Regions from separate parts of the Pseudomonas sp. CAU 1711 genome, predicted to be linked through region 2. Evidence: predicted binding sites of a transcription regulator. Region 2 holds the regulator's gene; the other holds the start of a gene.
What was found. The regulator sigma-54, encoded in region 2, starts transcription at its own class of promoters, with help from an activator protein. The targets are predictions, from matches to a motif close to ANTGGCATNNANNTTGCTNT.
Positions count from the first base shown of each region.

Region 1: flgB (flagellar basal body rod protein FlgB) is a predicted target of sigma-54. The motif match lies at 1,815-1,834, and genes of this name have one in related genera.

Region 1 is NZ_JBDQQT010000012.1:82,459-86,869, forward strand. Features, by position in the region: gene AAFN46_RS14765 (chemotaxis protein CheV) at 1-765, shown strand, start outside; gene cheR (protein-glutamate O-methyltransferase CheR) at 810-1,637, shown strand; gene flgB (flagellar basal body rod protein FlgB) at 1,873-2,280, shown strand; gene flgC (flagellar basal body rod protein FlgC) at 2,295-2,738, shown strand; gene flgD (flagellar hook assembly protein FlgD) at 2,761-3,429, shown strand; gene flgE (flagellar hook protein FlgE) at 3,475-4,411, shown strand, end outside.
Region 2 is NZ_JBDQQT010000001.1:350,433-354,843, reverse strand. Features, by position in the region: gene lptA (lipopolysaccharide transport periplasmic protein LptA) at 1-163, shown strand, start outside; gene lptB (LPS export ABC transporter ATP-binding protein) at 163-888, shown strand; gene AAFN46_RS01520 (RNA polymerase factor sigma-54) at 1,027-2,529, shown strand; gene raiA (ribosome-associated translation inhibitor RaiA) at 2,685-2,993, shown strand; gene ptsN (PTS IIA-like nitrogen regulatory protein PtsN) at 3,007-3,471, shown strand; gene rapZ (RNase adapter RapZ) at 3,489-4,346, shown strand; gene AAFN46_RS01500 (HPr family phosphocarrier protein) at 4,355-4,411, shown strand, end outside.

The DNA.
Region 1 (4,411 bases), on a different contig from region 2:
CAGGTCGTGCGCGGTGTGGCGAACATCCGCGGGGGCACCATCCCCATTCTCGATCTGGCCTTGGCCACCGGTAGGCCGGCGCTGGGCGACATTCAGAACAGTTTCGTGATCATCACCGAGTACAACACCAAGGTGCAGGGTTTTCTGGTGCGCTCGGTGGAGCGCATCGTCAACATGAACTGGGGCGAGATCCATCCACCGCCCAAGGGCACCGGTCGCGATCACTACCTGACCGCCGTTACCCGCGTGGACAACCAGCTGGTGGAAGTCATCGACGTCGAGAAGATTCTCGCCGAGGTGGCGCCCATGTCGGAGACGATTTCCGAGGGCGTGGTGGATGTCGAGACCCAGGCCAAGGCGGTTTCCAAACGGGTGCTGATCTGCGACGACTCCTCGGTGGCGCGCAAGCAGGTCTCGCGTTGCCTGGAGAGCGTCGGCGTCGAGGTGGTGGCGCTCAACGACGGACAGCAGGCCTACGACTACCTGCGCAAGTTGGTGGAGGAGGGCAAGAATCCGGCCGAGGAGTTCCTCATGCTGATCTCCGATATCGAGATGCCGGAAATGGACGGCTATACCCTGACGGCGGAGATTCGTGCCGATCCGAGGATGCAGAATCTGCACGTGATTCTGCATACTTCACTTTCCGGTGTGTTCAACCAGGCCATGGTGAAGAAGGTCGGGGCGGATGACTTCCTGGCGAAGTTCCGTCCGGACGAGTTGGCGTCACGCGTGGTCGAACGCATCCGGGTTGCCGATGGGGGCTGAGGGCGGGGCCCTCGGTTAGGACTATGTTTGGTGAGGCAGCTTTAGTGTCTTCAGGCAATTTGGATTTCGAGCAGTTCAGGACCTTTCTGGAGAAGGCCTGCGGCATATTGCTGGGGAGCAACAAGCAATACCTGGTGTCCAGTCGCCTCAACAAGCTGATGGAGCAGCAGGGCATCAAGACCCTCGGGGAGTTGGTGCAGAAGATGCAAGCCCAGCCGCGCGGCGGCTTGCGCGAGCAGGTGGTGGACGCCATGACCACCAACGAAACCCTGTGGTTTCGCGACACCTACCCCTTCGAAGTGATGAAGAACCGGGTGTTGCCGGAGCTGATCAAGGCCAATCCAAGCCAGCGCCTGCGTATCTGGTCGGCGGCCTGTTCCTCGGGGCAGGAGCCCTTTTCGCTGTCGATGACCATCGACGAGTTCGAGAAGACCAACCTGGGCCAGCTCAAGGCCGGGGTACAGATCGTTGCCACCGACCTGTCGCCATCGATGCTGAGCGCCTGCAAGTCCGGCGAGTACGACAGCCTGGCCATGGGGCGTGGCCTGTCGCAGGAGCGCCTGCAGCGCTACTTCGATCCCAAGGGGCCGGGGCGTTGGGTGGTCAAGGCGCCGATCAAGAACCGGGTGGAGTTCCGTCCGCTGAACCTGCTGGAGAGCTATGCGGCACTCGGCAAGTTCGATGTGGTGTTCTGCCGCAACGTGCTGATCTATTTCTCCGCCGAGGTGAAGAAGGACATCCTCACCCGCATTCACGCCACCCTGAAGCCGGGCGGTTACCTGTTCCTCGGCGCTTCCGAGGCGCTCAACGGCCTGCCGGATCTGTATCAGATGGTGCAGTGCAGTCCGGGGATCATCTACAAGGTCAAGTGATTCGCAATGCGTATGCGAGACGGGAGGCCAATGGCCTCCCGTTTTCGTTTCGGCAGGCGGCAAGGCGGCCTTGCCGGCTTTGCCGCCTGCCGTCCGGAAAGCGGAAAAGCCTTGCCGCTTTCCGGGTGGGAGACGTCTTATTCTTATTCAAGCCATTGAAAAATAAGGATAAATAAATCTGGCATAGCCTTTGCTGTATGTCTGGCAAGACGCCCATCGGCAGAGGTTCCAGATCATGAGCATCAGCTTCGACAGAGCACTCGGTATCCACGAAGAAGCGCTCGCCTTCCGCGCCCAGCGTGCCGAAGTGCTGGCCAACAACATCGCCAACGCCGATACCCCGCATTACAAGGCCCGCGATCTGGACTTCGCCGCCGTGCTCGCCGAGCAGAGCGAGAGGCAGAGCGGCAAGCGCTTCGCCATGAGCCGCACCGACAGCCAGCACATCGCCGCCGACGGCATCCAGTTGGCCGACCCGGCCCTGCGCTACCGCACCCCGTTCCACCCGTCCATCGACCAGAACAGCGTCGACATGCAGCAGGAACAGGCCAAGTACGCCGAGAACGCGGTGCAGTTCCAGGCCAGTTTCACTCTGCTCAATAGCAAGTTCAAAGGTCTGATCGGCGCCCTGCGCGGCGAATAAGGGAGATCCCAGTCATGTCACTCGCCAGTGTCTTCAACATCGCCGGTACCGGTATGAGCGCCCAGAGCACTCGCCTGAACACCATCTCCAGCAATATCGCCAATGCCGAGACCGTCTCTTCCAGCGTCGAGCAGACCTATCGTGCTCGCCACCCGGTGTTCGCCACCGTCTTCGAGTCGAGCATGAGCGGCGATCGCGGCTCGCTGTTCGCCGATCAGGACCAGGCCGGCCGTGGCGTGCAGGTGCTGGGGGTGGTCGAGGACCAGAGCAGCCTGATGCCGCGCTACGAGCCGAACCACCCGGCGGCCGACGAGAAGGGTTACGTGTACTACCCGAACGTCAACGTAGTCGAGGAAATGGCCGACATGATCTCCGCCAGTCGGGCCTTCCAGACCAACGTGGAAATGATGAACACCGCCAAGCAGATGATGCAGCGCGTGCTGACCCTGGGCCAGTAAGCGGCGAAGAAGGAGCGAGAAAATGAGCGTCAGTGGCGTCAGTTCCGTCCTGGAGCAGTACCAGATCAAGCAGGACACCAGGCAGAGCAAGGATCTCGGCAAGAACGAGTTCCTCGAGCTGCTGGTGGCTCAGCTGAACAACCAGAACCCCCTGGAGCCCCAGGAGAACGGCGAGTTCATCGCCCAGCTGGCGCAGTTCAGTCAGGTCGAAGGCATCGAGAAGCTGAACTCCAGCATGGCGTCGCTGCTCTCCGGCTACCAGTCGTCCCAGGCCCTGCAGGCCTCGTCCCTGGTCGGGCGCAAGGTGATAGTGCCGACCGAGAAGGCGGTGGTGGATACCAGCGAGACCTTCAAGGGCAGCCTGGTCCTGCCGGTCACCAGCAGCAACGTCTACGTCAACGTCTACGACAACGCCGGCAAGGTGGTCAATCGCGTCAACCTGGGCCAGCAGGCCGCCGGCAACGTCAGCTTCATGTGGGACGGCAAGGACTCCAGCGGCAATCTCTTGCCGCCCGGCACCTACAAGTTCGAGGCCCAGGCCACCTACGCCGATGGCACCAAGGGGCTCTACACCCTGTTGCCGGCCAACGTCGACAGCGTGGTGCTCGGGCAGAACGGCGGAGAAATGAAGCTCAACCTGGCGGGCATCGGTAGCGTCCCGCTGTCCCAGGTCCAGATCATCGGTCAGTAACCCCCAGACTTGCAGCGCCGGCAGTAACGGCAGAGGAGTTCATTCATGGCTTTCAATATCGGTCTCAGCGGTCTACGGGCGGCCACCAACGACCTCAACGTCACCGGCAACAACATCGCCAATGCTGGCACCGCGGGCTTCAAGCAGTCGCGTGCCGAGTTCGCCGATGTCTACGCCGCCTCGGTGCTCGGCACAGGCTCTAACGCCCAGGGCAGTGGCGTGCTGCTGGCCGATGTGTCGCAGCTGTTCAACCAGGGCAACATCAACTACACGCAGAACGCCCTGGACCTGGCGATCAACGGCAACGGCTTCTTCGTCACCAGCAACAACGGCGAGATCAGCTACACCCGCGCCGGCTATTTCGGCACCGACCGTGACGGTTACGTGGTGAACAACTTCGGCTACCGCCTGCAGGGTTATGCGGTGGATGCGGCGGGCAATCTGCAGAATGGCATTGTCAACGATATCCAGATTCGCACCGCCGCCCAGGCGCCTAGGGCCACCGAGAACCTGGCGCAGACCTTCAACCTGAACTCGAACAACACGGTGCCGACCACCGTGCCCTTCGATCCGGCCGATCCGACCACCTACAACTCCTCGACCTCGACCAATATCTACGACACCCAGGGCAACGCCCACGTCATGACCCAGTATTTCGTCAAGACGGCGGCCAATACCTGGACCATGAATGTGCTGATCGACGGGCGTAACCCCAATGACCCGACTCTCACCACGCCCTACACGGTCAATATGGCCTTCACCGCGGCGGGGCAGTTGAACACCGCGGCGCTGGCCTCGCCGGACTTCACGGTCAACCCCGACGGCACGCTGGTGCTGACCAACTGGGTGCCGGCCGCGCCGGACAACTCGGTGCCGCCGGTGTGGAGCGCCAACGGCGCCAACGCGGCGGCGGCCGGCATCACCGTCGATATCCGTCAGGCCACCCAGTTCGCCAGCGCCTTCGCCGTCACCTCGGTGAGCC
Region 2 (4,411 bases):
GCAGGGCAACGTCTTCGAAGGCGAGAAGATCGTCTACGACACCCAGCGCCAGATCGTCAACGCCGGCCGCGCCACGGGCAGCAACGTCTCGGTGCCGCGCCCGCGCATCGACATGATCCTGCAGCCGCGCAAGAAGAACGCCCAGCAAGAGCAGCAGCAGTAATGGCCACCCTCAAAGCCCAGCACCTGGCCAAGAGCTACAAGGGCCGCCAGGTGGTCCGCGATGTCAGCCTATCCATCGACAGCGGCCAGATCGTCGGCCTGCTCGGCCCCAACGGCGCCGGCAAGACCACCTGCTTCTACATGATCGTCGGCCTGGTCCAGGCCGATCAGGGCCGCGTGCTGATCGACAACCGCGACCTCAGCCACCAACCCATGCACGGACGTGCCCGCTCCGGCATCGGCTACCTGCCGCAGGAAGCCTCGATCTTCCGCAAGCTGTCGGTGACCGACAACATCATGGCCATCCTCGAGACCCGCAAGGACCTCGACCGCGCCGGCCGCGAGCAGGCTCTGGAAGCCCTGCTGCAGGAATTCCACATCAGCCATATCCGCGACAGCCTGGGCATGAGCCTGTCCGGCGGCGAGCGGCGCCGGGTGGAAATCGCCCGCGCCCTGGCCACCGAACCCAAGTTCATCCTGCTCGACGAACCCTTCGCCGGCGTCGACCCAATCTCGGTCGGCGACATCAAGCAGATCATCCACCACCTCAAGGCCAAGGGCATCGGCGTGCTGATCACCGATCACAACGTGCGCGAGACCCTGGACATCTGCGAGATCGCCTACATAGTCAACGATGGCCAGCTGATCGCCGAGGGCGACGCCGAGGCCATCCTGGCCAACCAGCTGGTCAAGGAAGTCTATCTGGGTCACGAATTCCGCCTGTGAGCAGCCCCGCCAGGGGCTTGCGCAAAGGACTGGAATCCTTCAAGGTCGGGCATATAATTTGCTTACTAGGGCGCCCCGGCGCCCTGCAGTGGATGGCGCCACGCGCCGGCAAGTGAACAAGGTACCCAGCCCCACACCATGAAACCGTCGCTAGTCCTCAAGATGGGCCAGCAGCTGACGATGACTCCGCAGCTGCAACAGGCCATCCGTCTACTCCAGCTCTCCACCCTGGACCTGCAACAGGAAATCCAGGAGGCCCTGGAATCCAACCCCATGCTCGAACGCCAGGAAGACGGCGAGGACTTCGACAACTCAGACCCCATGGCCGACGGCGCCGAGCAGAACACCCAGGCGCAGCAGGACAGCTCCAGCTTTCAGGACAGCACCGTCGCGGTAAACAACAGCGAGAGCGCCGAGGACGGCGAGTGGCACGACCGCATCCCCAGCGAACTGCCGGTCGACACCGCCTGGGAAGACGTCTACCAGACCAGCGCCAGCAGCCTGCCGAGCAACGACGACGACGAGTGGGACTTCACCACCCGCACCTCCGCCGGCGAGAGCCTGCAGAGCCACCTGCTGTGGCAGCTCAACCTGGTGCCGATGTCCGACAAGGACAAACTGATCGGCGTCACCCTCATCGACTGCATCAACGACCAGGGCTACCTGGAGGAGAGCATCGACGAGATAGTCGAGTCCTTCGACCCGGAACTGGAGGTCGAGGCCGACGAGGTCGAGGCCGTGCTGCACCGCCTGCAGCACTTCGAGCCGGCCGGCGTCGGCGCCCGCGACCTGCGCGAATGCCTGCTGCTGCAGCTGCGCCAGCTGCCGCCCGGCACGCCCTGGCTGGCCGAGGCCCAGCGCCTGGCCGGCGATCACCTCGATCTGCTCGGCGGCCGCGACTACGCCCAGCTGATGCGGCGCATGAAGCTCAAGGAGGACGAGCTCAAGCAGATCATCGAGCTGATCCAGAGTCTCAATCCGCGCCCGGGCTCGCAGATCGAGGCCAGCGAGCCGGAATACGTGGTGCCGGACGTCATAGTGCGCAAGCACAACGACCGCTGGCTGGTGGAGCTCAACCAGGAGGCGGTGCCGCGCCTGCGGGTCAATCCGCAGTACGCCGGCTTCGTGCGCCGCGCCGACTCCAGCGCCGACAACACCTTCATGCGTAACCAGCTGCAGGAGGCGCGCTGGTTCATCAAGAGCCTGCAGAGCCGCAACGAGACCCTGATGAAGGTCGCCACCCAGATAGTCGAGCACCAGCGCGGCTTCCTCGACTACGGCGACGAGGCCATGAAGCCGCTGGTCCTGCACGACATCGCCGAGGCGGTGGGCATGCACGAGTCGACCATCTCGCGGGTCACCACGCAGAAGTTCATGCACACCCCGCGCGGCATCTACGAACTGAAGTACTTCTTCTCCAGCCACGTCAGCACCGCCGAGGGCGGCGAATGCTCCTCCACCGCGATCCGCGCCATCATCAAGAAGCTGGTGGCCGCGGAAAACGCGAAAAAGCCGTTGAGCGACAGCAAGATCGCTGGTTTACTGGAGGCACAGGGCATTCAGGTAGCCCGCCGCACCGTCGCCAAGTACCGCGAATCCCTCGGCATAGCGCCGTCCAGCGAACGCAAGCGACTGATGTAAGCGGCCCTGAGGGGGAGACTTCTGCACCACAGCATCGAGCGCCGGATACCCTGTCGGGGGAACCACGGCCCGCAGTGCACAGCCCTCCCAGCCAACGTGTTACGGCGGCAGGCCCGATAGCCTGTCTCTTACACAAGGCAACAAGGAGATGCGTTATGCAAGTCAACATCAGTGGACATCAACTGGATGTGACCGACGCCCTGCGCGACTATGTCGGTGAAAAACTCAGCCGACTGGAGCGCCACTTCGACAGAATCACCAATGTGCAGGTCATCATGGAGGTCGAGAAGCTCAAGCAGAAGATCGAAGCCACCCTGCACATCGCCGGCGGTGAAGTGGTCGCCAACGCCGAACACGAAGACATGTACGCCGCCATCGACCTGCTGGCCGACAAACTCGACCGTCAACTGATCAAGCACAAGGAAAAGCAGCTGAACCGCCTGCAAGGCGCCACGGCTCGCTGACACCCCCCACCCCATGATTCGACTCGAAACCATTCTGACTCCCGCGCGTTCCCTGGTGAACGTGCCGGGAGGCAGCAAAAAACGCGTACTCGAACAGATCGCCAACCTGGTCGCCCGCGATCTTCCCGATCTGGACGGCCAGGACATCTTCGAAAACCTGATCGCCCGCGAGAAGCTCGGTTCCACCGGCTTCGGCAACGGCATCGCCATTCCCCACTGCCGCCTGCCCGGCTGCCAGGCGCCGATCAGCGCCGTGCTGCACCTGGACACCGCCGTGGACTTCGACGCCATCGACGGCGCCCCGGTGGACCTGCTGTTCGTCCTGCTGGTGCCGGAGGCGGCCACCGACGAACACCTGGAGCTGCTGCGGCAGATCGCCAGCATGCTCGACCGCACCGAGGTGCGCGAACGCCTGCGCCAGGCCCAGAGCAACGAGAGCCTGTACCAGGTCGTGGTCGACGTGCAGAGCGGGCACTGAGCCCAGGGGTCCCAGCCATGCGCCTGATCATCGTCAGCGGCCGCTCCGGCTCGGGTAAGAGCACCGCCCTCGACGTGCTGGAAGACAACGGCTTCTACTGCATCGACAACCTGCCGGCCAGCCTGCTGCCGGACCTGGCCGAACGCGCCCTGCTGCAGACCGAGCTGCTGCATCCGCAGGTCGCCGTGTCGGTGGACGCGCGCAACCTGCCCAGCCAGCTGCAGCGCTTCCCCGAACTGCTGGCCGAGGTGCGGGGCCGCCATATCCAGTGCGACGTGCTGTTCCTCGACGCCGACGAGGAAACCCTGCTCAAGCGCTTCTCCGAGACCCGCCGGCGCCACCCGCTGACCAACGAGAACCGCTCGCTGGCCGAGGCCATCCGCGACGAGGCCGCGCTGCTGGCGCCGATAGTCGACCTGTGCGATCTGAAGATCGACACCACCCATCTCAACCTCTACCAGCTGCGCGACAGCCTCAAGCTGCGCCTGCTCAACCAGCCGGCACCGGGCACCGCCTTCCTGGTCGAGTCCTTCGGCTTCAAGCGCGGCATGCCGGTCGACGCCGACCTGGTGTTCGACGTGCGCTGCCTGCCCAACCCCTACTGGAAGCCGGACCTGCGCGACATGTCCGGCCTGGAGGCGCCGGTGGCCAACTACCTGGCGGCGCAGCCGGACGTGGAGGAGATGTACCAGGACATCCTCGGCTACCTGAACAAATGGCTGCCGCGCTTCGCCGCCAGCAACCGTTCCTACGTGACCATCGCCATCGGCTGCACCGGCGGACACCACCGCTCGGTGTATCTGGCCAATCGCCTGGGCCAGGCCCTCAAACCCGTATTGAAGAACGTCCAGGTGCGCCACCGCGACCTCGGCTAAGGACCGCAATGCCCTCCCGCGAGATCACCATCAGCAACAAGCTCGGCCTGCACGCCCGCGCCGCC